2 regions of the Streptomyces sp. Qhu-G9 genome follow, and region 2 is predicted to be linked to the other one. Evidence: riboswitches for the same ligand, from Rfam matches in the RefSeq annotation. Region 2 holds a riboswitch; the other holds the start of a gene.
The links. Region 2 has a riboswitch for glycine ahead of gcvP (aminomethyl-transferring glycine dehydrogenase). Riboswitches for the same ligand answer to the same signal wherever they lie in the genome.

Region 1 (8,649 bases), 4.8 Mb from region 2:
GGAGAGCACACCCGCCGCGACACCGAAGATCAGCCACAGGACCGCGGCACCGAGCGCGAGAGCCAGGGTCACTGGGAAGCGGTCGGTGAGTACGGGCCAGATGGCCTGCTCGTTGCGGAACGAGTAACCGAAGCACGGGGCCGCGCAGTTCGTGACGTCGCCGCCCGACGCGTAGGTGCGCCCGACGAAGATGCCCTTGAAGAACTCCCAGACCTGGACGAAGATCGGCTCGCCCAGCCCGAGCTTCTGCCGTACGGCCTCGATCGCCGCGGGGTCGGCCTGCTTGCCCACGAACATCGTGGCCGGGTCCACGCCCGCCCAGCGGGGGACGAGGAAGAAGATGCAGAAGACCACCAGAATGATGACCACCAGCATCACTGCGGCGGCGAAGAGCCGCCTGATGAGGTAAGCGAGCACTGCTCTCGGCCCGACGGCGGGGCCGCGGGCCACCGGAGGTCTTTCCCCCACTGCCTTAAAGGCGTGGGAGGTGCCCCCAGGTGGCCCGCGGGTCACGCCGCGCCGGCCTTCACCTGCCTTTCGTGCCGTATGGCGGGTGCGCCGGTCGGGATTACTTCTTCAGAGCCAGGTTCACGAAGTCGTACTGACCGCTGTAGTTGTCGGTCGTGTAGACGTTCGCGAGGTTGCTGCCACGCCAGTTGACGAACTTCTCGAAGACGAAGGGCAGGTAGTAGCCGCCCTCCATGACCTTGTGGTTGATCTCCGTGGAGAGCTCGACCTTCTTCGCCTCGTCGAGCTCCTTGACGTAGTCGTCGAAGAGGCCGTCGATCGTCTTGTCCTTGATCAGGGCGAAGTTGTTGTTGCCGCTCTCAAGGATGTACTTGCCGCTCCACAGCGGCAGACCGAAGCCCTGGACGGTCGGGAAGTCCGGACCCCAGCCCATGATGATGATGCCGTAGTTCTTCTTCTTGACGTTCGCGGGGCTGCCGATGATGCCGCTGGTCTGCGCGCCGTCGTACTGGTCGATCTCGGCGGTGATGCCGACCTTCTTCAGCGAGGCCTGGAGGGACTCGGCGGTGGCGACCTCGACCGGCTTGTTGTTGCGGACCGCGATGGTGGTCTTGAAGCCGTTCGGCTGGCCGCAGGCCTTCAGCTCTTCCTTGGCCTTGGCGACGTTGCCCTTCTTGTTCGTCGTGGCCGACTCGTACGGGTCGTACTTCTGGCCCTCGGCGCCCGGGACGGACGGCGGCAGCATGTTGGTGCCGATGTCACCACCGGCCACCGGGCCACCGCGCGCGGTCTGCAGCGACTCGTGGTCGGCGCCGTAGATCACGGCCTTGCGGCAGTGCTCGTTGTCGAACGGCTTGACGCTCTGCGGGAAGACCGCGTAGCGGACGTAGCCGGAGACCGGGTTGTCCAGGTTGCCCTTGTGCTGCTTCAGGGCGGTGGTGCGGCCCTGCGGGGACATGCCGGTCTGGTTGATGTCCAGGTCGTAGTCGCCGTTGATCAGACGCTGGTCCATGTCATTGGCGTTGGTGAACAGGGTCAGCGTGATCTTGTCCGGGTACGCCTTGCGGATCTTGTCCGAGGACGCCTTCCACTCCGGGTTGCGGACCAGGGTCAGCGACTTGTTCGGCGTGTACGACTCGAACTTGTACGGGCCGGACGAGAACGGCTTCAGGCCGTACTTGGACTTGGTGTCCTTGTCCTGGCGGACCGGCGAGGAGGAGGCCAGCGCCAGCATGTCCTCGAAGTCCGAGTTGGCCTGCGGCAGCTTGAAGACGATGGTCTTGTCGTCCGGCGTCTCGATCGCCTTCAGACCCAGCTTGTCCGCGGACTTGTCCTTGTACGGGCCCTTGTACTCGCCCTTGGGGTCGAGGACGTCCTTCAGGTAGACCGGACCGCCGGACAGCACGTCCTGCGCCCACTGACGCTCGATGCCGTACTTGACGTCCTTGGAGGTGATCGGCTTGCCGTCCTCCCAGGTCACCCCGTCACGCAGTGTGTAGGTGTACGTCTTGCCGTCGTCGCTGATCTTCGCCGTGCTGGTGGCGAGGTCCGGGGAGAGCTCGGCGCCCTTGGCACCGGGCTCGGCGTTGCCGGTCACCAGCGTGCGGCTGTAGTACCGCATGAAGTTCCAGGCGAAGCCGTAGTAGCCACGCGTGGTGTCCCACGAGTCGGCGTCCTGGACGCCCGCGAACTTCAGCGTGCCGCCCTTCTTGGCGAGGGAGGCCTGCGCGACCTTGTTGTTCGCCGCGTTGAAGCCGGCCGCGCCGTTCTTCGAGCCGCCGTCGTCGTCGTTGCCGCCGCCGCCGCACGCCGCCGTGGACAGCAGTGCAGCGACCACGGCTGCGGCGGCCGCAGCCTGCTTACGCCGCCCTGTGGTGCGTTGGGTAATCACTCGGATCCTCCGTGTGTGTAGCGGCCCGTCGACAGATGACGGGGCCCTGGGGGTACGGCAGTTCAGCGGGAACCCTTCGGGTCGAGCGCATCGCGTACGCCGTCGCCGAAGAGGTTGAAGGAGAGCACGGTGATGAAGATCGCTACACCCGGGATGACCATGTACATCGGATCCGAGTCGTAGTAGTCGATCGCGGAGGAGAGCATCTGCCCCCACGAGGCGGAGGGCGGCTTGACGCCCACGCCCAGGAAGCTCAGCGCCGCCTCGGTCAGGATGTTGGTCGGGATCATCATCGTCGTGTAGACGATGATCGGCGCGACCAGGTTGGGCAGCAGTTCCTTGAACAGGATGTAGAAGCGGCCCGCCCCGAGGCTGCGCGCGGCCTCGACGTACTCGCGCTCGCGCATGGACAGCGTCTGGCCGCGCACCACACGTCCGACATAGGGCCAGCCGAAGAAGCCGATCACCAGGATCATGACGAACAGGCGCACGCCCGTGCCGGTCAGGCCCAGCATCTCGTTCGGCATGACCGAGACCAGCGCGATGATGAAGAGCAGCTGCGGGAAGGCCAGCAGGCCGTCCATCACCCGGCTGATGACGGCGTCCAGCCAGCCGCCGAAGTAGCCGGCGAGTACGCCGAGGACGGTGCCGAGCACCACCGCGACCAACGCCGACAGGAAGCCGACCAGGAGCGACACCCGGGCGCCGTAGACGATCCGGGCGAAGATGTCGCGGCCGCTGACCGGTTCGACACCGAAGAGGTGGTCCCCGCTGATGCCGCCGAAGGACCCGGTGGGAGTCGAGAAGAGCGGGTCGATCAGGTCCTCGTGGTGGGTCTCGGGGTCCTGGCCGACCAGACTCGTGATCACGGGAGCGAACAGCGCGATCAGGATCAGCACGAGTACGACGACACCGCCCGTCAGGGCGAGCTTGTCCCGCTTCAGGCGCTCCCAGGCGATGCGGCCGAGGGAACGCCCCTGTACCGCCTTCGCCTCGGCGGAGCCCGCGGCGAGCGCCGCCTCCTCGGCCGCACTCGGGGCGGCTTCGGCCGTCGGCTCGTGCAATGGTGCCGTCATCGTGGCAGGGACCCCTCTCAACCGGCGGTAGCCGGCCCACGCTTGCCGCTGTAGCGGCGTGATCAGTCCGTCGTACACAGGGGCGAAAACCCCCTGGACCGGGAGTCTTCAACGCCTCAGCGATCTGTAGCCAGACCTGACGGTGAATGGATGCGCAAACGTGATGCTGTCTGGGGGGTTCCGTTATCCGAACGCCGGGTAACGGGGGTCGGACGCATGACATTTGGTGCGGAACGGGCCTTGCATCCCATTTACCCGCGTAGATCGGGACATTCCGCCCGGAGGCGGTGTGGGAATGCGAGGAGGAACTCCACGAGGTGGACGCGGTCCACCCCGATCATCTCAGTACGCGCCGGGGAACCCGTACCCGCCGGCCGCCGGAGCCTGGACCGGCGCCGCGTGCGCCTCCCGGTCGTAGAACGGCCGGGCGTGCGCCCGCAGCCACAGAGCCACCGGGTCGTACTCGTCCGACATGGCGACGGTCGACACCGGCAGGCCGTCCGGCACCGCGCCGATGGACTGCTGCATCATCGCCCGCACCGAGTCCACGGCGGGCGGGCTGGTGTCGTACACGTCGAGCCCGATGGCGAGATACGGCGCCCCGAGCGAGGGCTGCACCCAGGCGCGGCGCAGCGAGCGGACGGCGGTGGTCCGGTGCGCGTTCTGCGTGAGCAGGGCGTAGAACTGCGGGATCTCGATGCCCGGCTCGGACAGTCTCAGCGGGCCCGCGGGCTGCCGCTCCAGACCGGTGGCGATACGGCGCAGATCCAGCCAGGGGATACCGACGCCGCCGCCCGGCGCATGCGGGTTCAGCCAGAGGCCGTAGTGGTCGGGGTAGAGGGTCCGGGCGACGTCGAGCCCGTCGACCACCTCGTACGAACGGTTCCAGCCGCTGGCCGAGAGCTCCTGCGCGGAGGTCACACAGGGGGCGTAACCGAAGCCGTCCACCTGCATGTTCCCGTACTGGGCGTCGGGCGAGCCCGCCTGGCCGTGCCAGAGCAGCATCCAGACCTGGCCGGACGACGGGGTCGCGAGCGCGCGAAGGAGCGCCTCGTAGGCGTCGTAACGCCCGGGCGTCACTTGGCGCAGCATGTGCTCGACCTGCCCGGCCGCGGCCGTGCCCGACGCGCTCACCTTCTACCGCCCCTTCGCGACATCCCTGACATACGGGTCCGTTCGGCGGGGCACTGTGCTCGCTTGAACACGACACCACCCCGACCGAGCCATGAAACCAGCTTAAGTGGCGATCCCGACAGCACCGTTGCGCTCCGCCGGGTTTGGTGTTGAGAGCTCGGGGCTTTCTGTTGTTCACCGCCCGGGTCGGGTGTGGTTGAGCGCGCCGTTCCCCGCGCCCCTGTGAGCGCGACTCAGAAGGTGCGGGTGTAGAAGGGGCGGACCTGTGCCCGCAGCCAGTCGCCCACCGGGTCCTGGGCCACGTCGAGGAAGACGAGGCTCACCGGGTGTGCCAGGGGAACGCGTCCCAGCGCCCGGCCGAGGGCGTCCAGCGGAAGCGTGCGCGCGCTCTCGTCCCAGTGGACCGCCTCGATGCCGACGAACATCACGGGGTCGCCGCCCTCGATGCTCGCCAGACAGCGGCGGGCGCTCAGCACGACGCCGGTCGCGGCGAACTCCGCCGAGGCCGCGGCCAGGAAGTCCACCGGATCGTCCTGCCAGTCGGGCTGGAACAGCCGGACCCGGCCGCCGCTCGCGGTCCCGTCCAGCTGGGTCCGCCCGGTCCGGCACAGCTCGGCCACGGCCGCCGGGGGCAGCGGCACACCGACCGTGCCGTCCGGGTTCAGCACGATGCCCACCTGGGGCGGCAGGCCGCGCGCGAACTCCACGGCGGGCGCGACGGTGTACGCCATGTGGTCGCCGACGACCTGGCGGAACTGCTGGTCCGAGGTGAAGACCGGCACGTACGCCTGCCCGCCGAGCTCCATCGTGGGCAGGTCGAGCGGGCCGCTGTGCGGGCCGCCGCCCTCCGGCAGCGGCACCCAGAGGAAGGCGCGCCCGACGGCCTCCACGATCCGGGCGCCCGTCGAGGGCGACGGGGGAAGCCCGAGGGAGGCGGCGAGCACCTCCTCCACCTCGTTGCCGGGCCAGCCGGCATGGGGATGCGGGTGCGCCCGTGCCGGAAAGTCCTGTGTGGGAAAATCCTGCGCCGGAATGTCCTGTGCCGGGAAGTCCATCTCTACCGCCTGCTCGAACCGCCTTCTGCGGTTGACGAGATTACGCGCCCGCCGGCCCGTTCACCGCGTCCGAGACCCGTGGAAGCCGGAATCCGCCGGCCGGGAGGGGCGCTCAGTCGCCGAAGTCGATGCGCCGCAGCACGTCCGCCGCGGCACGGTCGACGAGGACCGCGGAGCCGCAGCCCTCCGGGAGGTCGCCCTTCTCGACGGAACGCAGCAGCCTGGCGACGGCGCCGCGGTGCCGCGCGAACGCGTACCTCGAGACACCCCGGCCGCGCTCGCGCTGGCCGTCCAGGGCCGTGCCGGGATCGACGTCGAGCAGCAGCAGGTGCAGGGTGCCGCCCCGGCGCCGGGCGTCCCGGGCGAGCCAGTTGCGCACCCAGGCCTGCGTACCGCAGTCGTGCACCACGACGCCCTCGCCGGAGCGCAGAGCCCCGCGCAGGCCCGCGTAGTGCGCGGCGCGCACGAGGGGGCGGTAGACCGCGTACGGAAGGAAACGCGCCAGCCTGCCGTCCCACCGGTCGCGGGTGTCCTGGGAGTCGATGCGGCGGCCGGTCACCGCCCGGCGCATCAGGGTCGACTTGCCGCTGCCCGGCAGGCCCGTGACGACGACCAGGTCGGCCGCTCCGAACCGCAGACCGTGAGGGCTGTGACCCGCGCGCTCCCGCAGATCACGGACGACGGGCGCCGGAAGCGGGTCGCACGCCTCCCCGGCCGGTGCGGTGGGCTGCTTGGGCAGCGCGATGCCCGTACTGGTCGCGTACGCCGTGATCCTGTTCACCCTGATCGTCCTCCCCATGGGGTCGGGAGACCCATCCCCGTCGAGTGTAAAGAGAAGGTAATGCGCCGGTCCCCTCATTTCTGTTCTCGTCCTGCCACAGCCCCGTCACAGATCACTGTGAACGCCCGTGGACCCTGTCCGGACACTGTCCGGCCCGGTACGGGCCCGTCCGCCCCCCCCCGGCCGAGGCCCCTGCCGCCCCGGTCCGATGCGTGCAATGATGTGCCCGCCAACTGCATACCGGCCGCTTGAATCCGCGCGGGAGAGTTCCGGGTACGTGTACACGCAGGTGTACGAGTGCCCGGGCGCCGAAGGAGCAAGTCCCTCCCTTGAATCTCTCAGGCCCCGTTACCGCGCGGGCGAGGCACATCTGAAAAGCGGGCCGCCCCCTGACCGTCAGGGCGTCGGCTCCACCCAAGGTGCAAGTCAGTGACCACCACGTTCACCGGTGTTCACGGCGAACCTCTCAGGTTCCGATGACAGATGGGGAGGAACGACCTCGCCGTCATGCCTTGGGAGCCCCACCGATGAGCAGCAACGCCCCCGTTCAGCCGCGCCGGACCGCGCTCGATGCCCTGCATCGCTCGCTCGGCGCGACGATGACCGACTTCGCCGGCTGGGACATGCCCCTGCGGTACGGCTCCGAGCGCGACGAGCACCTCGCCGTACGCACCCGGGCCGGCCTCTTCGACCTCTCCCACATGGGCGAGATCACCGTCACCGGCCCCCAGGCGGCCGCTCTCCTGGACTTCGCGCTGGTCGGCAACATCGGGGGCGTGAAGGTGGGCCGCGCCCGCTACACGATGATCTGCCGGGCCGACGGCGGCATCCTCGACGACCTGATCGTCTACCGTCTCGCCGACACCGAGTACATGATCGTGGCCAACGCCTCCAACGCCCAGGTGGTCCTGGACGCCGTTCAGGAGCGCGCGGAGGGCTTCGACGCCGAGGTGCGCGACGACCGGGACGCCTACGCCCTGCTCGCCGTCCAGGGCCCGGAGTCCCCCGGCATCCTGAAGTCCCTGACCGACGCCGACCTGGACGGTCTGAAGTACTACGCGGGCCTGCCCGGCACGGTCGCCGGTGTTCCGGCCCTGATCGCGCGCACCGGCTACACCGGCGAGGACGGCTTCGAGCTGTTCGTCGCCCCGGCCGACGCCGAGAAGCTGTGGCAGGCGCTGACCGACGCGGGCTCCCCGGCCGGGCTCGCCCCCTGCGGGCTCTCCTGCCGGGACACCCTGCGCCTGGAGGCGGGCATGCCGCTGTACGGGCACGAGCTGAGCACCTCGCTCACGCCCTTCGACGCGGGCCTCGGCCGGGTCGTGAAGTTCGAGAAGCAGGGCGACTTCGTCGGGCGCGAGGCACTGTCCGCGGCCGCCGCCCGGGCCGAGTCGCAGCCTCCGCGCGTCCTCGTCGGCCTGCTGGCCGAGGGCCGCCGTGTCCCCCGCGCCGGCTACCCGGTCGTCGCCGACGGCAGGGTCGTCGGCGAGGTCACCTCCGGTGCGCCGTCCCCGACGCTCGGCAGGCCGGTCGCGATGGCGTACGTCGACGCGGAGCACTCCGCACCCGGCACGACCGGTGTCGGCGTGGACATCCGGGGCAGCCACGAACCGTACGAGGTCGTGGCGCTGCCGTTCTACAAGCGCCAGAAGTGACACTGGTGCGCGGGCTCCGGAAGTGAGGCACCCGGTCCGGGCGCCCCGCACGGCATCGGCCCGCGCACTCCCCAGGTGACACGGCGCGACAGCGCCGCTCGACAGCATCAGAAGTGACCCCGGGCACATCCGCCCGGCCACCCCCAGTCCCCCTGCATCAGCACTCCCCGGCGTACAGGAGAATTCAGGCCATGAGCAATCCCCAGCAGCTGCGCTACAGCAAGGAGCACGAGTGGCTGTCGGGCGCCGAGGACGGCGTCTCGACGGTCGGTATCACGGAGCACGCGGCCAACGCGCTCGGCGATGTCGTGTACGTCCAGCTCCCGGAGGTCGGTGCCACGGTGACCGCGGGCGAGACCTGCGGTGAGCTGGAGTCGACCAAGTCGGTCAGCGACCTGTACTCGCCCGTCACCGGCGAGATCACCGAGATCAACCAGGACGTCGTGGACGACCCCGCGCTGGTGAACACCGCCCCGTTCGAGGGCGGCTGGCTGTTCAAGGTGCGCACCTCGCAGGAGCCGAAGGACCTGCTCTCCGCGGACGAGTACACCGAATTCTCCGGCAGCTAAGGACTCCTGACCGATGTCGC
Region 2 (8,649 bases):
TGTCGGTGCGCATCCTGCCGGGCGTGGGACCCGCCACGGGGGACCACCTGCGGCGGGCCGGGATCACCACGGTCGGGGAGCTCGCGGAGGCGGGCGAGGACGAGCTCGTACGGCTGCTGGGGAAGGCGCACGGGGTCGGTCTGTACGCGATGGCGCTGGCCCGTGACGAGCGGGCCGTGGTGGCGGAGCGGGACACCAAGTCGGTGTCCGTCGAGGACACGTACGACGTGGACATCCACGAGAGGGTGCGTGTGCGGACGGAGGTGCAGCGGCTCGCGGACCGGTGTGTCCAGCGGCTGCGGGGCGCGCACCTGTCGGGGCGGACCATCGTGCTGAAGGTGCGGCGGTACGACTTCTCCACACTCACCCGGTCCGAGACGCTGCGAGGGCCGACGGACGATCCCGCGGTGGTGCGGGAGGCGGCGGCGCGGCTGCTGGAGTCCGTGGACACCACGGGAGGCGTACGGCTGCTGGGGGTCGGGGTCTCGGGGCTCGCCGACTACACGCAGGAGGATCTCTTCGCCCAGGCCGGGGCCGCTGCCGCGGGGGAGCCGGTGGGTTCCGGTGAGGAAGTGGCAGTAGAGCCGGCCGTGGAGCCGGTGCCCGTAGCCGAGCGGCGGTGGCACGCGGGGCACGATGTGCGCCATGCCGAGTTCGGGCACGGGTGGGTGCAGGGGAGCGGGGTGGGGCGGGTGACTGTGCGGTTCGAGACGCCGGGGTCCGCGCCGGGGCGGGTACGGACGTTCCGGGTCGACGACCCCGCGTTGGAGGTGGCGGAGCCGTTGCCGTTGGTGGAGCGAAGACCCGGCGATGCGGGGGTGCCCGCGGGGTCGCCCGCGGCGGCCGGGGAGGGGTGACCGAGGCTCTTTCGAGCGTGCGGGCGGCCTGCGACCGGTCGCGCGGTTTCCAGCGCCCCGAGGAGCCGCAGTCGCCCGCGCCTGTGAAGGGGTTTCTACGGGGCTTCGTCCTTGCCCGCCAGGTGGCCGAAGTCATGGTCCGGGAAGGGGGGAGGCGGGCCCACGTCCAGGCCGTAGTGGTGGTAGAGCTGCAGTTCCTGTTCCGGGGAGAGATGGCGGCCCACGCCGAAGTCCGGGGCGTCCTTGATCAGGGCGCGCTCGAAGGGGATGCGCAGGGATCCGCCGACCAGCTCGCTGGGCTCCAGCGGGACGAAGGCGTCGCGGCTGAACAGGCCGGTGCGTATGGCCGCCCACTCCGGTACGCCGGTCGCGTCGTCGAGGTAGACCTCGTCGACCGTGCCGATCCTCGTGCCGTTGCGGTCGAACGCCTTGCGGCCTATCAGGTTGCGCGGATCGATGTCGGTCTGCACGGGCCCTCCAGCTGCTCGCAACTCATCCGTAAGCACTACGAAAGAGCACTTTGAGGAGGGCGGCCACTCGAGGGAACCCCGCTGGTACGCTGGGCAACGGCTGCTGACCCCGTGCGGGAGAGTCCTCCAGGCTTCATCGGAGGCGCCGAAGGAGCAAATCCTCCCCGGAATCTCTCAGGCTCACGTACCGCACGGACGAGGTCACTCTGGAAAGCAGAGCGGTGTACGGGTGTTCGACGGGTTCCGCTCTCACCGACGGTGAAAGTCGGCGCGCCCTCGTGGCGGGCCGGTGAAGCTCTCAGGTTGAGATGACAGAGGGGGAGGCCGTTCGGGCACCCCCACGCCGTGGTGCCCCTCGAAGGTCGTCAGACCAGGAGGCCTCCGCAATGACCGCCCATCGTATTCCGCTCTCCGAGCTCGAACAGGGAATCCCCTTCGAGCAGCGTCACATCGGGCCCGACACCGAAGCCCGGGCCAAGATGCTCGCGCAGGTGGGGTACGGCTCGCTCGACGAGCTGACGGCCGCCGCGGTGCCGGACGTGATCAAGAACGCCGACACGCTCGATCTGCCGGGCGCCCGCTCCGAGGCCGAGGTGCTGGCCGAGCTGCGTTCCCTCGCGGACCGCAACCAGGTGCTGGACTCGATGATCGGGCTCGGCTACTACGGCACGTTCACGCCGCCCGTCATCCTGCGCAACGTCATGGAGAACCCCGCCTGGTACACGGCGTACACGCCGTACCAGCCGGAGATCTCGCAGGGCCGCCTGGAAGCGCTGCTCAACTTCCAGACCGTCGTCGCCGACCTGACGGGTCTGCCGACCTCCGGTGCGTCGCTCCTCGACGAAGGCACGGCGGCCGCCGAGGCCATGGCGCTGTCGCGGCGCATGGGGAAGAACAAGAAGGGCCTCTTCCTCATAGACGCGGACACGATGCCGCAGACCATCGCCGTGATCGAGACCCGCGCCGAGCCCACCGGCGTCGAGGTCGTCGTCGCCGACCTGAGCGAGGGCATCCCCGCCGAGCTCGCCGAGCGCGAGATCAACGGCGTGCTCCTCCAGTACCCCGGTGCCTCCGGAGCCGTCCGCGATCTCGGGCCCGTCGTCGAGCAGGCGCACGAGCTGGGAGCGGTCGTCACCGTCGCCGCCGACCTGCTCGCCCTGACGCTGCTCACCCCGCCCGGTGAACTGGGCGCCGACATCGCCGTCGGCACGACACAGCGTTTCGGCGTGCCGATGGGCTTCGGCGGGCCCCACGCCGGATACATGGCCGTGCGCGAGAAGTTCGCGCGCAGCCTGCCCGGACGGCTCGTCGGCGTCTCGGTCGACGCGGACGGCGACAAGGCGTACCGGCTCGCCCTGCAGACGCGCGAGCAGCACATCCGCCGTGAGAAGGCGACCAGCAACATCTGTACGGCTCAGGTACTGCTCGCCGTGATGGCCGGCATGTACGCCGTCCACCACGGTCCCGAGGGCCTTCGGGCCATCGCCCGGCGCACCCACCGGTACGCCACGATCCTCGCCGCGGGCCTGGCGGCGGGCGGCGTCGAAGTCGTCCACGAGGCGTACTTCGACACGCTCACCGTCCGGGTGCCGGGCCGGGCCGCCGAGGTGCTCGCGGCCGCACGCCAGGGCGGGGTCAACCTTCGCCCGGTCGACGCCGACCACCTGTCCCTCGCCTGTGACGAGACGACGACGCGGGCCCAGCTGGGCGCCGTCTGGGCGGCGTTCGGAGTCGACGGTGACGTGGCGGCACTGGACGCGACGGCGCAGGACACGCTGCCGGACCCGCTGCTGCGCACCGACACGTACCTCGCGCACCCGGTCTTCCACCAGTACCGCTCCGAGACCGCGATGCTGCGCTACCTGCGCCGGCTCGCGGACCGCGACTACGCGCTCGACCGGGGCATGATCCCGCTCGGTTCGTGCACCATGAAGCTGAACGCGACCACCGAGATGGAGCCGGTCACCTGGCCCGAGTTCGGGCAGCTGCACCCCTTCGCGCCCGCCGAGCAGGCGCAGGGCTACCTCACGCTCATCGGTGAGCTCGAGGAGCAGCTCGCCGAGGTCACCGGTTACGACAAGGTGTCGCTGCAGCCCAACGCGGGCTCGCAGGGCGAGCTGGCCGGTCTGCTGGCCGTCCGCGGATACCACCGGGCCAACGGCGACGAGCAGCGCACCGTCTGCCTGATCCCGTCCTCCGCGCACGGCACGAACGCGGCCAGCGCGGTGATGGCCGGGATGAAGGTCGTCGTAGTGAAGACCGCCGAGGACGGCGAGATCGACGTCGAGGACCTGCGGGCCAAGATCGAGCAGTACCGCGACGAGCTGTCCGTGCTGATGATCACGTACCCCTCGACGCACGGGGTGTTCGAGGAGCACGTCGCCGACATCTGCGCGCAGGTGCACGAGGCGGGTGGCCAGGTCTACGTGGACGGCGCCAACCTCAACGCGCTGGTGGGACTGGCCAAGCCGGGTCACTTCGGCGGCGACGTCTCGCACCTCAACCTGCACAAGACGTTCTGCATCCCGCACGGCGGCGGGGGCCCGGGTGTCGGCCCGGTCGGCGTACGCGCGCACCTGGCGCCCTACCTGCCGAACCACCCGCTGCAGCCCGCGGCCGGCCCGGAGACGGGCGTGGGACCCATCTCCGCGGCTCCCTGGGGCTCCGCGGGCATCCTGCCCATCTCGTGGGCCTACGTCCGTCTCATGGGCGGTGAGGGGCTCAAGCGGGCCACACAGGTTGCCGTACTCAGTGCCAACTACGTGGCCAAGCGTCTGGAGCCGCACTATCCGGTGCTCTACACCGGTCCCGGCGGGCTGGTGGCGCACGAGTGCATCATCGACCTGCGGCCGCTGACCAAGGCGACCGGCGTGAGCGTCGACGACGTCGCCAAGCGGCTCATCGACTACGGGTTCCACGCGCCGACGATGTCGTTCCCGGTGGCCGGCACGCTGATGATCGAGCCGACCGAGAGCGAGGACCTGATCGAGCTCGACCGGTTCTGCGAGGCGATGATCGCCATTCGCGCGGAGATCGAGAAGGTCGGCTCGGGGGAGTGGGCCGTGGACGACAACCCGCTGCGGAACGCGCCGCACACGGCCGCGGCGCTCGGCGGCGCGTGGGAGCACGCGTACAGCCGTGAGGAAGCCGTCTTCCCGGCGGGTGTGTCGGCCGCGGACAAGTACTGGCCGCCGGTGCGGCGCATCGACCAGGCGTACGGCGACCGGAACCTGGTCTGTTCCTGCCCGCCGCTGGACGCCTACGAGGAGTAGTCGCTCCCGCTCATGCGTCGGGGCCGGTTCCGGGAGTGCTTCCCGGGCCGGCCCCTTTTTCTGTCCGGGCGGCCTGCCCCGCCGCCCGTGGTGCGCCGTGCCGCTCAGGCGGCGGTCATCACGTCCGTGGCCAGAGGCCGGTGCGGGGCGATGATCCGGCCGTCCGGCAGGAGCTCACCGGTGTCCTCGAAGAGCAGGACGCCGTTGCACAGCAGGCTCCATCCCTGTTCCGGGTGGTGCGCCGCGAGGAGCGCTGCTTCCCGGTCGGCGGAGTCGGCTGTCGGGCACGGTGGCTGGTGCTGGCACATTGATGGGATCTTTCGCTGTGGTGTGACGTCGGTGTTCGGTGTCGTGTCTGTCCCGCGGCTCGAACTGATGCTCATTGCCGCCCCCCGTTTGTCAGATGGTTCAGACCCAGTGTTGCCCTACGGGCGTCAATCCGCAGGGATTTCGCGGCAGCGCTCCTCACAGGTTGAGGACGCATCACCCGTGCGGACGGTTCATTCCAACTGAGCTGTCACTTCGGGTGGTTCGGAGTGGCTAGATGGGGCTAGTCCGTACGGGCCGGGGGTGCGCTGCGTTCTCCTGACGTCACTCCACGCAATCCCCTTCCCACCGGTCCCGCGCACAGCGGAGTGCCCCGCGGCCGGGTGGGGCCGCGGGGCACGGAAGCCGGGGGTGTGCTCAGGCGGGTGAGCCGAGCAGGGGGGCGGGCGTCGGTGTGAGCCGATGTGTCAGGACGGGCAGCAGCTCGGCCACGCGGTGCGGTCGGTGCGCGGCGATGCCCGGCGGGGCGGGCGCCAGCGGTACGAGCAGGTCGGTGGCGGCGGGGCGGCCCTCGGCGCCGTCGGCGCCGCAGTCCCCGTGCAGCCAGAGTGTGAGCATGTAGAGCGCGGGTACGGAGAGCAGGCGTGGCTGGTACGGCCCGGGCGTCGTCTCCGCCTGGCGCAGAGCGCGTTCGGTGGCGGTGATGTACGGACCTTCGAAGAAGTGGGAGAAGGCCCATCCGTCGGGGGTCAGCCTGGTCTCCGCGGCTGCTATGGCCCGATCACCGCAGTGGACGAGGAAACGCCACCCGGCCAGCCGGGTGGTGGAGGCGCCCGTCGACGTGATGTGGTCCAGTACGTGGACGGGCAGCGGGTGTTCGGCTGTGAGGGGCCCCTGGGCGCTGCGCAGGGACGGGGTGCGTGCCTCGCGGACCGCGGTGGGGGAACCGAGGGCCGTGAGGACGGTGCGCAGTGCGGGCGCGGGAGCCAGAGGGACGTGCAGCGGCATGGTGGGTCGCCTCTCATTAGACAGGCATGGTGGCGCGAGGGCGGGGGCGGACGGCGCTGTCAGCTCTCGGGGTCAGAGGGGGCTGGGGGCGCGTGGGGCCTGTCGTCGAAGCGACGGCTGCCGCGCGGTGACCGGCACGCGTGCTCGCAGAGTTGCCGGAAGGTCTTCGCGGCTTCGCCACGAGATCCCTCCGGCGCCTTTGCGATCGCACGCACCCACACCGCGCGGCCCGCCCTTCGTGCGAACGACGTCACTTCGACGACAGTCCCCGCGACCGCGAGCGTCAACTCTCTGCCTCGTTCGCGGAGTTTATACGAAACGTGTTCAGACGATGTTTCATCTAACCGCTTCGCACATTAAAGGCAAGAGACAATTCGGTCGTCGTTACGTGTGTTTGCTCCTGGTTCTCCAGGGGTACTCGACGATGACCTCGGGATATGCCACCGAGGTGGTCGGCCGGTTCTCGTCGGTGCTTTTCACGACAGTGCCGATCGCCAAAAACAACGCGATGACTCATGCCTGGTGAATGTGCCCGGAGAACACCGCGTTCAGACTAGTGCCCGGGGGATCCTTCCGGGGCGTTATCGATCACATTGCCTGGGCATCATCCCCCGTGACCCCGGGACACCAGCGGCCGGTTCTTCGGGCTGCCCAGTCGAGGAGGGAAGCTTCGATGGGGGAGAAGGTCGTGGCGGGGCCGATCGGCCTGTCCGATCGCCGACGGTACCGCGAAAAGCTCCAGCAGTGCCTGGCGGGGCTGGCGCGCTTGTTGGCGGAGAAGCAGTTCGACCGTCCCAAGAATCTCATGGGACTGGAGATCGAGCTGAATCTGGCGGGGTCCGACGGCATGCCGAGAATGATGAATGCGCAAGTACTCGAACGCATCGCGAGCCGTGATTTCCAAACAGAACTCGCCATGTTCAACCTGGAAGTCAACATTGCTCCCCATCGGCTTGAGGGTCGTGTATTCGACCGTCTCGCGGAGGAGCTGCGGACCTCGTTCGCGTATGCCCACCGGAAGGCGAACGAGGTCGATGCCGGGATTGTGATGATCGGTATTCTGCCGACCCTCGCCCGCGACGACCTGGTCTCCGCGAACCTCTCTGACGTGGACCGCTACACGCTGCTCAACGACCAGATCGTGGCGGCCCGCGGCGAGGACTTCACGCTGGACATCGAGGGTGTGGAGCGGCTCAGCTGCACCTCGGCGTCCATCGCGCCCGAAGCGGCCTGCACCTCGGTGCAGTTGCATCTCCAGGTCACACCCGGACGGTTCGCCGATGTGTGGAACGCGGCGCAGGCCGCCGCCGCGGCCCAGATCGCGGTCGGCGCCAACTCGCCGTTCCTCTTCGGCCGTGAGCTGTGGCGCGAGTCCCGGCCGCCGCTGTTCCAGCAGTCCACCGACACCCGCCCGCCCGAGCTCCAGGCGCAGGGGGTGAGGCCGCGGACCTGGTTCGGCGAACGGTGGATCTCCTCGGCGTACGACCTCTTCGAGGAGAACCTGCGCTTCTTTCCTCCGCTGTTGCCCATCCGCGACGAGGAGGACCCGCTGCGCGTCCTCGACGAGGGAGGCATCCCGAAGCTCGCCGAACTCGTGCTCCACAACGGCACCGTCTACCGCTGGAACCGCCCGGTGTACGGCATCGCCGACGGTGTCCCGCATCTGCGCGTCGAGAACAGGGTGCTGCCGGCGGGCCCCACCGTGATCGACGTCGTCGCCAACGCGGCCTTCTACTACGGGCTCGTACGCGCACTGGCCGCCGAGGCACGGCCCGTCTGGACCCGGCTGCCCTTCGAGGCAGCGGCCGCCAACTTCGACCACGCCTGCCGGTACGGCATCGACGCCCGCATGGAGTGGCCGCGGCGCGGCCGGTACGGCGGGGTCACGCGGGTGCCCGCGGTACAGCTGGTGCTGGACGAGCTGCTGCCGCTCGCCGCGCAGGGGCTGGACGCGTGGGGCGTCGAGCCGGCCGACCGGGACCTCTACCTCGGTGTGATCGAGGAGCGGTGCAAGCGAGGGGTCAACGGAGCCTCCTGGCAGTCGCGTACGTTCCACAAGGCGCTGGAGAGCGGCATGGGGCGGGATGCCGCGCTGGCCGCCACGACGCAGCGGTACTGCGAGCTGATGCACCTCGGTGAGCCGGTGCACACCTGGCCGGTCGGGTTGCGCGAGCCGGCCGTCCCGCTGGGGTGAGGGGTCAGTTTCTGTCGCCCGCCCGAACGACGGCCTTCAGGATCACCGAGTGGATCTGGGACGGGTCGGTGACCAGATGGCCCGACCCGCCGGTCGCCTCGGCGATTTCGCCCAGCTCGTCCTTGTCGGCCTCCGGGCCCACCGCGATCGCGATCAGAGGCACGGGGCGCTCCGGGTCGGTGATCCTGCGGAGCTCGGCGACGAGGCTGGAGCGCGAGATGCTCCCGGGGTCCTGGTTCACACCGTCGGTCAGCAGGACCACCGCGTTGAACTTGCCCTTGCGATAGGAGGCCGTGGCCGCCTTGTACGCGGCCAGGGTGGTGTCGTACAGGCCGGTCGCACCGTCCGGCACCGGCTTGAGGCCACGGAAGGCCGCCGACAGCCGGTCCCGCTGCGTACCGCTGCCCACCTGGTCGCCGAGCCGGTCGGTCGGCACGAGGACGCGGTAGTCGCGCTTGCCGTCGAGCTTCGTGGAGAACGTCCACAGCCCGACCTCGTCCTCCGGGGTGAAGGTGGTCAGGGCCTGGAGCAGCGCCGCCCTGGTCACGGCCATCCGGGACTCGCTGGTGCCCGGCACCGGG

Region 1: linked by a shared signal. The riboswitch ahead of gcvT (glycine cleavage system aminomethyltransferase GcvT) and the one ahead of gcvP (aminomethyl-transferring glycine dehydrogenase) in region 2 are both predicted to bind glycine.

What each region holds. Positions count from the first base shown of each region.
Region 1 is NZ_CP114283.1:7,869,562-7,878,210, forward strand. It holds gene O1Q96_RS36690 (ABC transporter permease) at 1-417, opposite strand, end outside; gene O1Q96_RS36695 (ABC transporter substrate-binding protein) at 569-2,359, opposite strand; gene O1Q96_RS36700 (ABC transporter permease) at 2,422-3,435, opposite strand; gene O1Q96_RS36705 (enhanced serine sensitivity protein SseB C-terminal domain-containing protein) at 3,778-4,569, opposite strand; gene O1Q96_RS36710 (enhanced serine sensitivity protein SseB) at 4,803-5,624, opposite strand; gene O1Q96_RS36715 (AAA family ATPase) at 5,737-6,423, opposite strand; glycine riboswitch at 6,655-6,769, shown strand; glycine riboswitch at 6,770-6,898, shown strand; gene gcvT (glycine cleavage system aminomethyltransferase GcvT) at 6,933-8,060, shown strand; gene gcvH (glycine cleavage system protein GcvH) at 8,252-8,629, shown strand; gene glyA (serine hydroxymethyltransferase) at 8,643-8,649, shown strand, end outside.
Region 2 is NZ_CP114283.1:3,044,796-3,053,444, forward strand. It holds gene O1Q96_RS15175 (DNA polymerase IV) at 1-857, shown strand, start outside; gene O1Q96_RS15180 (PRC-barrel domain-containing protein) at 953-1,327, opposite strand; glycine riboswitch at 1,432-1,527, shown strand; gene gcvP (aminomethyl-transferring glycine dehydrogenase) at 1,714-4,599, shown strand; gene O1Q96_RS15190 (DUF5999 family protein) at 4,704-4,907, opposite strand; gene O1Q96_RS15195 (hypothetical protein) at 5,284-5,874, opposite strand; gene O1Q96_RS15200 (glutamate-cysteine ligase family protein) at 6,548-8,068, shown strand; gene O1Q96_RS15205 (substrate-binding and VWA domain-containing protein) at 8,073-8,649, opposite strand, start outside.